3 regions of the Devosia sp. Z11_6 genome follow, and region 3 is predicted to be linked to each of the others. Evidence: predicted binding sites of a transcription regulator. Region 3 holds the regulator's gene; each other region holds the start of a gene.

Region 1 (5,078 bases), on a different contig from region 3:
GCCTCCCCGCGCGACAGCTCGGGATAAGCTTGGCCCATTTCGCGCACCAGCGCAGGAACGAGCTTATGGATCACCGGCTCTTCAGCGCCGAGCAGCGTGGCATGGCGCATTGCGCGCCGCATGATCCGGCGCAGCACATAGCCACGTCCTTCATTAGACGGCAGCACGCCTTCGGCGATCAGGAACGACATCGAGCGCAGGTGATCGGCGATCACCCGCAGGCTGCGGTTACCCTCGCCCTCGACCTCGGTGCCGATCGCCGAGGCAGCAGCCCCGATCAGCGCCTTGAACAGGTCGATATCGTAATTGTCGTGCACACCCTGCATCACGGCGGCAATACGCTCAAGGCCCATGCCAGTGTCGATTGACGGGCGTGGCAATGGTGTGCGCGAGCCGTCGGCATGCTGCTCGAACTGCATGAACACGAGGTTCCAGATCTCGATCCAGCGATCGCCATCTTCATCCGGCGAGCCGGGAGGGCCGCCCCAGACCTTGTCGCCATGGTCGTAGAATATCTCCGAGCACGGCCCGCACGGGCCTGTGTCGCCCATCTGCCAAAAGTTGGACTTGGCGCCCAGCCGCACAATCCGGTCCTCCCCGATCCCGGCGATCTTCTTCCATAGCTCCATGGCCTGGTCGTCGTCCTCGTAGACGGTAACCATCAGCCGGTCCTTGGGAAGACCCCAGTCCTTGGTCAGCAAGGTCCAGGCCAGTTCGATGGCGTGGTCCTTGAAGTAATCGCCAAAGGAGAAATTCCCCAGCATCTCAAAAAAGGTGTGGTGCCGGGCTGTAAAGCCGACATTGTCCAGATCGTTGTGCTTGCCGCCGGCGCGCACGCACTTTTGCGCCGAAGTAGCGGTCGTATAGGGGCGCTTCTCGAGACCGGTGAAAACGTTCTTGAACTGCACCATACCCGCATTGGTGAACATCAATGTGGGATCATTGCGCGGTACTAACGGGCTCGACGGAACCGCCTCGTGACCATTCCGGGCAAAAAAGTCGATAAAACTCGAGCGGAGATCGTTTACGCTGGTCATAGAATGGCTTTCATGGCGGATTGGCGCCCCGTGGACGCCGCAAGACTTTGGCTGGCTTTCTAGCCCGTGCGGCGCAGCGCTGTCCAGCATCGGTGCGCCCCGCTTACGGCTAGGTATGGGGACGCCGGCTAGAGCGCTCCATGAGCATCGCCAAGCCCGACATAAACGAATCTGGATTGCGGTTGGCGGCAGCTCTGTCTCGCCTGCTTGCAGCTGGGCGTCTGCCGCAGACCCAAAAGAAAAGGCACCGCTCTCGCGATGCCTTTCTTCACCCTGCATGGGAACTGATTATTCGTCGCTGTCGGCAGCGTCGTCACCGCCCGATACCAGCAGTACTTCTCCGAGCAGGCCCGAGCTTTCGCGCACGCCCTGCTCGATGGTTGCCGCAGCCGCCGGATTGTCCTTGAGGAATTGGCGCGCATTCTCACGCCCCTGCCCCATGCGCTGGCTGTCATAGGAAAACCAGGCGCCCGACTTTTCCACCACGCCGCTCTTGACCCCAAGATCGAGCAACTCGCCAGTCTTGGAGATACCTTCGCCATACATGATGTCGAATTCAACCTGGCGGAACGGCGGGGCCAGCTTGTTCTTGACCACCTTGACGCGGGTCTGGTTGCCCACGATCTCCTCGCGGTCCTTGATGGCGCCGATCCGGCGAATGTCGAGCCGCACCGAGGCATAGAATTTGAGCGCATTGCCGCCGGTCGTGGTTTCGGGCGAACCATACATCACGCCAATCTTCATGCGGATCTGGTTGATGAAGATCACCAGGCACTTGGATTTGGAAATAGACGAGGTCAGCTTGCGCATGGCCTGGCTCATCAACCGGGCCTGCAGCCCCGGCAGCGAGTCGCCCATTTCGCCTTCAAGCTCGGCCCGCGGCGTCAATGCCGCTACCGAATCAACCACCAGCACATCGATCGCGCCCGAGCGCACCAGCGTGTCGGTGATTTCGAGCGCCTGTTCGCCAGCGTCAGGCTGGGAGATCAGCAGATCATCCACATTGACGCCCAGCTTGCGGGCATAGATCGGATCGAGCGCGTGCTCGGCATCCACAAAAGCGCAAACGCCACCCTTGCGCTGCGCCTCGGCAATCACATGCAGCGCCAACGTGGTCTTGCCTGAGCTTTCCGGCCCGAAAATTTCAACGATGCGGCCCTTGGGCAGGCCACCAATTCCGAGGGCGATATCAAGCCCGAGCGAGCCCGTCGATATTGCCTCAACCTCGATCGAGGCAGCCTCGCCAAGGCGCATGATCGAGCCCTTGCCGAAATTGCGCTCGATTTGGCTCAGCGCCGCGGCGAGAGCCTTGTCCTTGTCCATTGATCCACCTTCAACGATCCGAAGCGGGGTATTTGCCATACGAGTCTCTCCTTATTCCACGCTCCGGGACCGGGCGCAACGCGCTGCTTTCCGGAAGATCAATCCACGAGAAGTGCCCTCTTGTTCTCATTTTGTTCCGCTCCTGTCAAGGCGATTTTTCGCGCCCCTTGCAACAAAAGAACCGCAGTCCCTGGACCGCAGCCCCTCCGTGCCCAGATGGAACTCTGACCGCCACGCGGCGCGCAAAAGAGCTTGCCGGGCCGGCCCGGGTTGCGCTTTATGCACGGGACGACCGCAACAGGCAATCGAGGAGCAAACCCCGTGAATCTCATCCAGTTTTTCGATCAATCGGGCGCCCGCGCCGTGGCAGCAGTAGAGGGTGACGTCGCCCGCCGGGTCAACACCACCACCAGCGTTTATGAGCTCGCCACGACCGCCCTCGCGCAAGGCGCGGGTCTTGCGGCGCTCGTTGCCCAGCGTGGGCTTGGCGACGCCATCAATCGGCACGACATCCTGGCTGAAGGGCGCATGCTCGCGCCGATCGATCATCCCGATCCGGCCCATCTTTATATCACCGGCACAGGGCTGACCCATCTGGGCTCGGCCGCCACGCGCGATGCCATGCACAAGGGCAACGCCGCCAAGCAAGCCGAACAGCTGACCGATTCCATGAAGATGTTCCAGATGGGCCTTGAAGGGGGCAAGCCCGAAGGCGGCGCCCGGGGCGTCCAGCCGGAATGGTTCTACAAGGGCAATGGCACGACCGTGGTCAATCCCGGTCACCCCATTCCATCCCCGTCCTTTGCCCGCGATGCTGGCGAAGAGCCAGAGATCGCCGGCATCTACCTGATCGACGCCAATGGCCAGCCCCGCCGCCTTGGTTTCGCGCTGGGCAATGAGTTTTCCGATCATGTGACGGAACGGGTCAACTATCTCTATCTCGCCCATTCCAAGCTGCGAGCCTGCGCCTTTGGTCCCGAGCTGCGGGTGGGTGATCTACCCGACCATATCGAAGGCATGTCGCGCATTTATCGCGATGGTGCGGTGATCTGGGAAAAGCCGTTCCTCTCGGGCGAGGCCAATATGAGCCACACCATCGCCAATCTGGAATATCACCACTTCAAATATGGCCTGTTCCGCCAGCCTGGCGACGTGCATGTGCATATGTTCGGCACGGCGACGCTCAGCTTTGCGGACAACATCGTCACTCAGCCCAATGACGTATTCGAGATCGAGGAAAGCCAGTTCGGCGCTCCCCTGCGCAATCCCGTCCGGATCGAGGACGAGCATCCGCTGATCATCGGCGATCTCTACTAGGGGGAGCCGCTCAATTCAAATCGCGTGCATGAGCCTTGAGATCAGCAAGGCTTAGCCCGTCCAGCACCGCTTCATTGGTTGAGTGCATGAAGACGCGGGGCGCCTGCCCCGCTTCCAGCGCCTGTGCCCACCGCTCGGCCAGAAGGCACCAGCGGTCTCCCGCCTTGAGCCCGGGAAAGCCCCATTCGGGGCGGGGCGTGGACAGATCATTGCCCGCGCTTTTGGAGTAGGCGAGAAAGGCTTCGCTCGCCTCGATGCAGACCAGATGCCGGGCTACGCCGTCTGGGCCCGCCGCACAATAGCCGCTGCGGAAGAACCCCGTCAGCGGACTGGTGGAGCAAGGGCTCGAGCGGTTCGCCGAGCACATTGCGCTCCCCCGCCCCTTCACCGAAATTGCGCGCGTTCACTGCGCCTGGCCTTCGTCCTGCTTTTGCAGCACCTCTTTGACCTTGGAATTGATCTGGTCCAGCGAATAAGGCTTGGGCAGGAACTCGACGCTCTGGTCATCCTCGATATCGCGGCGCACGCTTTCCTCGGCATAACCCGACACAAAGATCACCTTGAGCCGCGGCATGGTCTTGCGCACATGCTTGAGCAGCGTCGGCCCATCCATCTCGGGCATCACCACGTCCGAAATCATCAGATCGATCTTGAACTCGAGCTCTTCGAGCACTTCAAGGGCTTCTTCGCCGCCATCGGCCTCGAACACCTCGTAGCCGGTCGCTCGCAATGCGCGCGCGGAGAATGCCCGCACGCTTTCCTCGTCCTCAACCAACAGGATACGCTCTTCGCCGGTCAGGTCCCGCACCGGCGCCGCCGCCGCGGCCACCTTTGCCGTTGCCTCGATCTCGGAGGGCACATAGCGGGGCAGGAAGATTTTGAACGTGGTGCCAACCCCAACGGTCGAGACCGGATAGATGTAACCTTCGGTCTGTTTGATGATGCCGTAGACCGTCGACAACCCCAGCCCCGTGCCCTTGCCCAGCTCCTTGGTGGTGAAAAAGGGCTCGAAGATCTTGGTGAGCACTTCCTGGGTCATCCCGGTGCCGGTGTCCTGCACTTCGATCAACACATAATCGGCCGCCACCATGCCATCGAACTGCATGGCCTCGGCCTCGGCGCGGCTGACATTGCTGGTGCGAATGGTGATCGAACCACCATCGGGCATGGCGTCGCGCGCATTGACCACAAGGTTGATCACCACCTGTTCGAGCTGGACGACATCGGCGCGCACCGGCCAGATATTGCGGCCGTGATCAACGCCCAGCGTGTTCTTGTCCCCGATCATCCGCTTGAGCAGCACGGTCAGATCGTCAACAATCAGCGGCAGCTCAAGCACTTGCGGCCGCAGAGTTTGCCGTCGCGAGAACGCCAGCAACTGCCGTGTCAGCCCCGCTGCAC
Region 2 (5,078 bases), on a different contig from region 3:
GCTGTTCTGACCCGCTCGATCGCGTCGCGCACCAAAACGAGGTCCGCCTCGAACTTGGCCCGCTCTTCTTCCTGGCGCTCCCGCTCGGGAATGCGCAGCAAATAGGAGGGATGATTGGTCACAAACAGCATCGTGCCATCATCCATGGTGATCGGCGCACCGCGCAGCCGTGAAATCGTTGCCGCTTTCCCCAACAGGCTCGACGCCGCCGTGGCGCCCAGCGCCACGATCACCTTGGGCTTAACGAACGCCCGCTCCAGATTGAGCCAGAATCGGCACGCCTCCACCTCGCCCCCATTGGGCTTTTGGTGGATGCGCCGCTTGCCGCGCGGCTCGAACTTGAAATGCTTGACTGCATTGGTGACATAGACCTGCTCGCGGTCGATCCCCACCTTTTCAATCGCGGCATCCAGCACCTTGCCCGCTGGCCCCACGAAGGGCTGCCCCGCCAGATCCTCCTGGTCGCCCGGCTGCTCGCCAACAAACATCACGTCGGCGGCTTCGGGTCCTTCCCCGAACACCGCTTGCGTTGCAAATTCGAACAGCGGGCAGCGCCGGCATTCCTGCACGGCCGCGCGTGCCTCGGCGAGCGAGGCGACCTCGCGCTCCCCATCCTGGACTGCCGGCGCCTCTGTCGGGCGCCGCAGATGCCGTGCCGGTGGTTGGCTCGAAACCCGCTCGATCATTTCCCGCTCCGCTTCTCTGGCACCTCGGATCATGGGAGCAATGAGTTCGGCCTCGGGCAGGTTGCGCCAGTATTTCATCGGCATCTCCCCCTTCATCGCGCCGATCTTGAGCCGCGCAGGATTGAAGATGGAGGCGAAATAGGTCTTCCAGTCGCCCTCGACCGCATCATCCTCGGGCACGTCGCTTTTCTGCCCGCCCGGCCCGAACAACAGCTCCTGCCCGTCCCAAAAGGCCGAGCGATAGGGCGTGATGATCGCCCAGATCATGCCGGCAAAGCGGCGCTCGAAAAACGGTGCCGTACGTTCAAGGATAAAATGCTCGGGCTCGAACCAGGCGGCAAAGCGCTCGAGCCCGCTATCGTCGATAACAGCCTTGAAGCGCACAAACGCCTTCATCTTGTGGCTGTCGCGCCGGACCGCCGAAGCCAGACCGGTTAGGCGCAGCAAATCGGGGTCGGAGGCCGCCGTCATCAGCCCTCGATCCTCCAGCAGGCGCCACAAGAAGCGATAGAGCAGAGCAAACCGCTCGGGATCATTGTTGCAGATCGCCAACTGCGCCAACTCGATAAAGGCGGGCGGCACGCTCCCGACCGCCCCTTCCCCGCTTGGCAGCATGGAATCGCCCGCTTCGAACAACCCGTTTTCTTCCCCCGGCCCCCGCCAGATCACCTGCTCGGGCCGCACGCCCGCCAGCAACAACTGCCGCGCCTTGGCCCGCCACTCGGCAAAGTCGTTGCGCTTCTCCAGCCGCACCGAAATCATGCAAACAGGCTCAACTGTTCGGGCTGCGGCGTCAGCTTGGCCTTGAGCTTTGCATCATCGGTCATACCGCCCGGCGTCCAGTCCACCGCTTCGATGAACGGGCGCACCGCATCGATCGAGCCGACAATGCGCGCCACATCTTCAAGGCGCAAACTGTGGTGGCGCCGCGTCGTGATGATCCGCTCGATGCTCTTGGTCCCCAGTCCCGGCACCCGCAACAGCAGTTCGCGGTCGGCGCGGTTCACATCGACGGGAAAGCGCTCGCGATGCTTGAGCGCCCAGGCAAGCTTCGGGTCGATCGCCAGGTCCAGCAACCCACCCTCCCCGCCCGCCACGATCTCGGGCACGTCAAAGCCATAGAACCGGATTAGCCAATCGGCCTGGTAGAGCCGGTGCTCACGCAGGAGCGGCGGCGCCTTGAGGGGCAGCTTGGCGCTGGAGTCGGGAATGGGCGAAAAGGCCGAGTAATAAACCCGCTTGAGCTTGTAGCCCGAATACAGCCCCGCCGCGCGCGTCAGGATGGCTTCGTCATTGGCAGCATCGGCACCCACGATCATCTGCGTGGATTGCCCCGCCGGCGCATATTTGGGCTTGTCGGCTTTGGTCTTTGGCTCAGGCGCGGCTTCCGCCAGCTTGCCGCGGATGCGGGCCATGGCCGTGCGGATCTCGCTCGGCTTTTTCTCCGGCGCCAGTGCCTCCAGCCCCAGATCGGTCGGCAGCTCGATATTGGTCGATAGCCGATCCGCCCAGCGCCCGGCTTCCGCCAGCAGCTCAGGCGCGGCATTGGGAATGACCTTGAGATGGATATAGCCGGCGAAGTGATGGTCCTCGCGCAGGCTGCGCGCCACCCGCACCATTTCTTCCATCGTATAGTCGGGCGAGCGGATGATCCCGGAGGACAGAAACAGCCCCTCGATATAGTTGCGTTTGTAGAAGTCGAGGGTCAGTCCCACCACTTCCTCGACGGAAAAGCGCGCCCGCTGCACATTGGACGAGGAGCGGTTGATGCAATAGCTGCATTCATAGATGCAGAAATTGGTCAGCAGCAGCTTGAGCAGCGAAATGCAGCGCCCGTCCGGCGCATAGGAGTGGCAAATGCCATTGCCCTCGGTCGAACCGATGCCGCCGCTCGCCTTGCTGTTGCGTTTCTCGGTGCCGCTGGAAGCGCAGGAGGCATCATATTTGGCGGCGTCCGACAACACGGCCAGCTTGCGACGAAGGGTTAAAGCCGCCATCCACGTTCCTCATCTGTTCACGCCAGTCTTAACGCGTGAACAAACCAAAAGCACCCGTGAAAACCTGTTCTAGCCAGCTTGTGATCGCCCCCTCGTCCTGGAAACGATGGGGCTCCATTGTTCGCTCAGGCGCAACAACCCGTTATGGCGCCATGGGCTGACGGGACCGGGCAACTTCACCTATCTTGAGGGCAACGGCACCAAGGCTCGGCTCACGAGCGTGTGCACTCCAAGGAGAACACCAATGGACCTTCAGCTTGGCGGCATCCACCACCTGACCGCAGTCACCGCACAGGCGGCCAAGAACTTGCAGTTTTATACCCAGACCCTGGGCATGCGGCTGATCAAGAAGACCGTCAACCAGGACGACACCACTGCTTACCACCTATTCTATGGTGACGGCGTGGCCTCGCCCGGCGCAGACCTGACCTTCTTTGATTTCGACGCCGCCCGCGAGCAGCGCGGCAACCACACTGTCAGCCGCACTGGCCTGCGCGTCGGTAGCGAGGACAGCCTGCAATGGTGGAAAGAGCACCTGCAGGCGCAGGGCGTCGGCACCTCGGCCATCAAGGAACGCAACGGTCATACCTCGCTCGATTTCGAGGATTTCGAAGGCCAGCGCTTCCGCCTCGTGCTCGATCCCGCCAACAAGGTCGTGCCCTGGGCCAAGTCGCCCGTTCCTGCCGAGCGGCAGATCATTGGCCTTGGGCCGATCAGCCTTGCCGTGCCGCGCCTCGATCGCACCGAAGTGGTCCTGACGCAGGTGATGAACATGCGCAAGGTGCGCACCTATCCCGCTCGCGAGCGCAATGGGGAAACCCATGTGTTCGAGATGGGACCCGGAGGCCCCGCCGCCGAACTGCACGTGGTGGTTGACCCAAGTCTGCCCCCCGCACGGCCCGGTGCCGGCGGCGTGCACCATGTGGCCTTCCGCACGCCTGACCAGGATACGCTCCGGCAGTGGATCGCCCATGTCAACTCGTTCGGCATCCGCTCGAGCGGGGAAGTCGAGCGCTTCTACTTCACCTCGCTTTATTTCCGCGAGCCCAATGGCATTCTGTTCGAGATCGCGACGGACGTGCCCGGCTTTGCTGCCGACGAGCCGATGGAAACCCTGGGTGAAAGCCTTTCCCTGCCGCCTTTCCTCGAAAGCCGGCGGGCGAGCATCGAAGCGGGCCTCAAGCCCCTGGTCTAAACCGCTTCAGTCCACAAGCTCTCCTCCCCGCCCGGGGAGGAGAGCGCATTGGCGCGGCGCGTCACCAGGGCCTTAGCCAAAGCGCAGCGAAGGTGCTAAACCCGGCGCGCATCCCGTGGGGTGCGCCCCCGTTGACCACTTTCAAAGGCAACTGCCATGCCCGTGCGAAAACTCAATTCCAGCCAATGGGTGCTCGCCATTTTCATCGGGCTGGCCGTGATCACGGTGGCAGCGACGGTGTTCACCAATCTCGTGCAATGGCGCAACTACGACACGATCGAGGCAGAACAGAACATCGCCCCCGAAGACGCGATACCCCTGCAAAAGGGCTTCACTGAGCCAACGCCCGCCCCCGCCAACTAGGCGGCAAACACCGCCGGCACCGCTTCCGCGATGAACCCACCGCCCAGTACTTCGGACGTGGCGCTGTCATCGGCGTAGAACACGCAGGCCTGGCCCGGCGAAATGCCATATTCGCCGGCCACCAGCGTCACATAAACCGCGCCATCGCGCATCTGGATCACGGCCGGCTGCGGCCCGCGCGTCGAGCGCACCTTGACCTCGACCGGTGCACCATTGCCGGCGGCAGCTTCGGCCAGCGGCCGCGGCCCCAGCCAGTTCACATCGCGCAACCGCACCGTATGGGTCTTGAGCGCCTCGCGCGGCCCCACAATCACCCGCCCCGTCTGGTGCTCGAGCTTGATCACATAAAGCGGCTCGGCAGCTGCCACGCCGAGGCCCTTGCGCTGCCCCACCGTATAATTGACGATCCCGGCATGGCGCCCCAGCACCCGGCCATCGAGATGGACGATCTCGCCTTCGGCTACCGCTTCGGGATGCATCTTGCGGATGATGTCGGCATATTTGCCTTGCGGCACAAAGCAGATGTCCTGCGAATCGTGCTTGTCGGCAATCTCGAGCCCCATTTCGCGCGCGAGCTCGCGCACGGCAGCCTTGCTCATGCCGCCAAGCGGGAAGCGCAAGAAGTCGAGCTGCGCCTGGGTGGTCGCAAACAGGAAATAGGTTTGGTCACGGTCGCCATCGACCGGGCGGAACAGCTGCCGCCGCCCATCCTCGCCCAGCCGCGACTGCACATAATGGCCCGTCGCCAGCACATCGGCGCCAAGATCCTTGGCCACTTCCAGCAGGTCGACGAACTTGACCGACTGGTTGCAGGCAATGCACGGCACCGGCGTTTCC
Region 3 (5,078 bases):
AGAACCCGGACATGACCGCGCTTTATCTTGAGCGCTACATGAATTTCGGCGTATCGCGCGAGGAATTGCAGGGCAACAAGCCCATCATCGGCATCGCGCAGACCGGTTCTGACCTTTCCCCCTGCAACCGCCATCATATCGTTCTGGCTGAACGCGTGCGCGAAGGCATCCGGGAAGCGGGCGGCATTGCCATCGAATTTCCCGTGCATCCGATCCAGGAAACCGGCAAGCGCCCGACCGCTGGTCTCGACCGGAACCTGGCCTATCTCGGGCTGGTGGAAGTGCTCTATGGCTATCCGCTCGATGGCGTGGTGCTGACCATTGGTTGCGACAAGACCACCCCGGCCATGCTGATGGGTGCGGCGACGGTCAATATCCCCGCCATCGCGCTGTCCGTCGGCCCCATGCTCAATGGCTGGCACAAGGGCGAGCGCACCGGCTCAGGCACCATTGTGTGGAAGGCGCGCCAGATGATGGCGGCCGGCGAGATCGATTATGCGCAGTTCATCGAGCTGGTGGCGTCTTCGGCGCCGTCCACCGGCTTCTGCAACACGATGGGCACGGCAACCACGATGAACTCGCTGGCTGAGTCGCTGGGCATGCAGCTGCCGGGTTCGGCGGCAATTCCCGCGCCTTATCGCGATCGCCAGGAAATGGCCTATCGCACGGGCAAGCGCATCGTCGACATGGTGCATGAGGACCTCAAGCCCTCCGACATCATGACCAAGGACAATTTCATCAACACCATCGTGGTCAATTCCGCGATTGGCGGGTCGACCAACGCCCCGATCCACATCCAGGCGATCGCCAAGCATATCGGTGTCGAGCTCGACCTGCAGGACTTCCAGACCTATGGGCACAAGGTGCCGCTGCTGGTGAACCTGCAGCCGGCCGGCGAATATCTCGGCGAGGATTACTACCATGCGGGCGGCGTGCCGGCGGTGGTCAACGAGCTGATGAAGCAGGGGCTGATCCGTGAGAATGCACCCACCGTCAACGGCAAGACCATCGGCGAGAACTGCCGCAACACCCCCATCCAGGACGAGAAGGTGATCCGCCCGTTCGAGCAGCCGCTCAAGGAAGAAGCCGGGTTCCTGGTGCTGCGCGGCAATCTCTTCGACAACGCGATCATGAAGACCAGCGTGATCTCGCCCGAGTTCCGCGAGCGCTACCTTGCCAATCCCGAGCATCCCGGCATGTTCGAGGGCAAGGCCGTGGTGTTCGATGGTCCTGAGGACTATCACCACCGGATCGATGATCCCTCCCTCGATATCGACGAGCACACGCTGCTGTTCATGCGCGGCGCGGGCCCGATCGGCTATCCGGGGGCGGCTGAAGTCGTCAATATGCGGCCCCCTGCCTACCTCATCAAGAAGGGCGTCCACGCGCTGGCCTGTATCGGCGACGGGCGCCAATCCGGCACGTCGGGCTCGCCCTCGATCCTCAACGCTTCGCCTGAAGCGGCAGCGGGCGGCAACCTGGCCATCCTACGCACGGGTGACCGGGTGCGTATCGACCTCAACAATGGCACCGCCGATATCCTGATCTCGGACGCCGAGATTGCGACGCGCCGGCAAGAACTGGCGGAAGCGGGCGGCTACAAGTACCCCGCGCACCAGACGCCCTGGCAGGAAATCCAGCGCGGGCTGGTCGACCAGCTTGGCAATGGCGCCGTACTCAAGCCAGCAGTGGCTTACCAGCGCATTGCCCAGACCTATGGCGTGCCGCGCGACAACCACTAGGGCTTGAGCCCCAACGACTTCGAGATCCCCGCTTCGGCGGGGATTTTTGTTTCCAAGGCACGGCGAAACTCCGGTCGGCACGAGGCCTCCGGTTGGGAGCGGCGTTGGCGAGGCATTGCCTCAAAAAACGTTGCGCAAAACGGAAGCTCCGCCTCGCCAACAGCGACTGGGTGCCGATGCCCGCTCCCTCCTGCGGCGCATGCCAGATTCCGCGGATGTTGAACTAAACCCTGGCGGGCACCGCTGCCTGCGCCACATCAGGGTTCCGATGGCCAGTGCAGCTGCCATCGCGATTCTTCACCCAAGACCACCGGACGATAGAGGTCCACGGCTCTTGCGGACACCGGCCGGATCGCGGCGACCCACGATCCTCCAGCCTCCACGCACCAACCACTCGTCATGATCTCGCTTGGGTGCGCGGATGAGGAGACTATGCGGGCGATCGGCGGGGGCGGGGATAAGTTATTGTCGGGGGGCATGGGGCTTGAGCGGATTGCACGCTGGAGGTGGCCAGCCGGGTCTAACGTCACTCGCGGAGGAGGGGACTGAACCCCCACCCCGGCCCTCCCCTCAAGGGGGAGGGTGAAGGAGGGGGCACAAAGGCGCTGGTCTGGTGCGGCTCATGAGGACTATTGGGCGTCAACGAGCTCCGTTGAAGACGCTTGTTCCTGGCCAACTCAGGGCTCAGGCGTGGCGACCTATATGGGCGAGGGCGCGCTGAAACATGGGGTGCCATTCGGGTCCGGGTTGGCGCTCGAGTGGCCACCAGAAGAACTCGAACCAATGACCAACATCATCTTGCGTAAAGTAACACCAGTGTTCGGGGACGGGAGCGGCGGCACTCACCACAACGAAGTGCCAAAGCTGTTGCTCTGCAATGGAATTGCTGGATGGCAGCGTGCGCAAAGCCTCTGCCTGGAGGCCTGACTCCTCTGCGAGTTCGCGCAGAGCACCGACTTCCATCGGCTCGGAGCCTTCCCGCGTTCCTTTCACCAGCTGCAAGCCAGCCAAAGGATGCCTGAACGCCAAGCACTGGCGTTCTTGCGCCACCACCCGCAGCAGAACGGGACAGAGTTTTTCGACCCTCGGGGTCAATATTTACGCAGCAGGCCCACGAGGCGGCCCTGAACCTTGACGCGGTCGGGCGGGAAGATGCGGGTTTCGTAGGCGGGATTGGCCGCTTCAAGCGCGATGGTGTTGCCCTTGCGGCGCAGCCGCTTGAGGGTGGCTTCCTCGTCATCCACCAGCGCAACGATGATCTCGCCGGTCCCGGCAACATCCTGGCGACGAATCAGCACAGTGTCGCCATCGAAAATGCCCGCATCGATCATCGAATCGCCGCGCACTTCCAGAGCATAGTGCTCGCCCGGGCCAAGCATCTCGGGCGGCACCGAGATCGTGTGGGAGTGGCTCTGGATGGCCTCGATGGGGGTACCGGCGGCGATCCGGCCCATGACCGGGACCGCGACGGGGCGCACATAATCATCGCTCCAGCCCGAGCGTGGCGGCGGAGCGGCAACACGGCCCAGATTGCCTTCGATGACGCTGGGCTCGAAGCGGGCCTTGCGGCCGCCGAGCGCGGGGTTCATCGAATCGGGGAGTTTGAGCACTTCCAGTGCCCGCGCGCGATTGGGCAGGCGGCGGATGAAGCCGCGCTCCTCAAGCGCCGTGATCAGGCGGTGAATGCCCGACTTGGAGGCCAGATCCAACGCGTCCTTCATCTCGTCAAACGAAGGGGGAATGCCGCTTTCCTTCATCCGCTCATGGATGAACATCAGCAGTTCATGTTGCTTGCGCGTCAGCATCGGAGCCCTTCAATCGCAGAATCGGAACAAAGACTGAACGAGCATAGGTGTTCCAGTTATGTTCTGCAATAACGCTCAAGGGCGCAGGAGAAAATTCTTTGGCTCTGCTTAGAACCCGTCCAGCGGAATGGCCGCAGCTAGGGTGCCGGCGGGTTGTCCGGGATCGTACTCCGGCTGCACCAGCAGCATATCGGCACGGGCCAGCGAGGAGGTATGACCGCTATCGGTTTCGCTGATCGGGAGCAAGCCCGCACCTTGGCTTGAATGCACCATTTGGGCACGCATGAAGTGGCGCCGGGCGGTATTGGGCGGCGTGGGCGCAAGAAGCGGCAGGTGCCAGCGGGCGGGTTCGGCGACGCCGAGCCAGCGGCGGAGCGCCGGCTTGATGAAGACGGCGGCGGTCACCATGGCCGAAACCGGATTGCCAGGCAGGCCAAACACCAGGGTTTTGGCCATTGTGCCGAACATAAGCGGCTTGCCCGGGCGCATATTGATGCGCCAGAAATCGAGCTGGACGCCGAGACTCAGCAGGATTTCCTGCACGATGTCATGGTCGCCAACACTGGCGCCGCCCGTGGTGATGACGAAATCGGGCGCTTCGGCAAAGATGGCGGCGAGGCGCTCGGCAAGCGCCGCGCGGTTGTCGGGAGCGATGCCGTAGTCGCGGATCTCGGCGGCGTAAGGCGCAAGCAGCGGCCGCAAACCAAAGCTGTTGGAGGCGACGATCTGGCCCGGTCCGAGCGTGGCGCCGGGCAGCACCAGTTCGTCCCCGGTGGCAAGGAGCGCTATGCGCGGCTGCACGGCGACGGGCAGCGTCGCGCAATTAGCGGCGGCCGCGACGGCCAGTTGCATGGGAGTGAGGCGAGAGCCTCTCGGAATCAGCTCTTGGCCTTGGCGGAAATCGTCGCCAAGCGGGCGAATGCTACGCCCGATGGGAGGCTGGGCGGCAAAGCTGACGCGGTCGCCGGTGCGGGTCGCTTCCTCCTGCATGATCACGGCATCCGCGCGGGGGGGCACGGGCGCCCCGGTAAAAATGCGCACGCAGGTGCCCGGGGCGACTTCCGCGCCAAAACCGGCGCCGGCTTGGGCGGTACCCACGACCGCAAGGCTCGCGCCCGGCACGATATCGGCGGCGCGCACGGCATAGCCGTCCATAGCGCTGGCAGGGAAGGGCGGCTGGTCATGACGGGCAAGCAGGGGCTCGGTCAACACCCGGCCGGCGGCAGCTTCCAGCGGCACCGACTCGGTGCGGGCGGGCGGCACGCGGGCGAAAATGGCCGTGAGGGCGTCTTCAACCGGGAGCAGGCTCATGGCGCCCGCTGAAAATCGCCGGACTTGCCGCCCGATTTCTCGAGCAGGCAGATCGCGGAGATAACCATCTCGCGGTCAATGCCCTTGGCCATGTCATAAAGCGTGAGCGCGGCGGTGGAGGCCGCCACGAGGGCTTCCATTTCCACCCCGGTCTGGCCGGTGGTTTCGGCAGTCGCAAGAATGGTGATGGCGCCGGGCTCGCGCGCCTCCATCTCGACGC

What was found. The regulator LexA, encoded in region 3, represses DNA repair genes until DNA is damaged. The targets are predictions, from matches to a motif close to TGTTCNNNNTGTGTTCNG.
Region 1: a site for LexA is predicted at 2,482-2,499, ahead of recA (recombinase RecA). Genes of this name have one in related genera too.
Region 2: a site for LexA is predicted at 2,687-2,704, ahead of AC3YMN_RS02105 (putative DNA modification/repair radical SAM protein). Genes of this name have one in related genera too.

What each region holds. Positions count from the first base shown of each region.
Region 1 is NZ_JBYUNQ010000001.1:966,425-971,502, reverse strand. It holds gene alaS (alanine--tRNA ligase) at 1-1,037, opposite strand, end outside; gene recA (recombinase RecA) at 1,326-2,399, opposite strand; gene araD1 (AraD1 family protein) at 2,682-3,677, shown strand; gene AC3YMN_RS04560 (DUF2237 family protein) at 3,688-4,044, opposite strand; gene cckA (cell cycle histidine kinase CckA) at 4,081-5,078, opposite strand, start outside.
Region 2 is NZ_JBYUNQ010000001.1:438,255-443,332, reverse strand. It holds gene AC3YMN_RS02110 (UdgX family uracil-DNA binding protein) at 1-1,448, opposite strand, end outside; gene AC3YMN_RS02105 (putative DNA modification/repair radical SAM protein) at 1,445-2,683, opposite strand; gene AC3YMN_RS02100 (ring-cleaving dioxygenase) at 2,928-3,878, shown strand; gene AC3YMN_RS02095 (hypothetical protein) at 4,035-4,241, shown strand; gene mnmA (tRNA 2-thiouridine(34) synthase MnmA) at 4,238-5,078, opposite strand, start outside.
Region 3 is NZ_JBYUNQ010000003.1:128,509-133,586, reverse strand. It holds gene AC3YMN_RS10000 (IlvD/Edd family dehydratase) at 1-1,742, shown strand, start outside; gene AC3YMN_RS09995 (NUDIX hydrolase) at 2,427-2,735, opposite strand; gene lexA (transcriptional repressor LexA) at 2,834-3,547, opposite strand; gene AC3YMN_RS09985 (molybdopterin molybdotransferase MoeA) at 3,656-4,858, opposite strand; gene moaC (cyclic pyranopterin monophosphate synthase MoaC) at 4,855-5,078, opposite strand, start outside.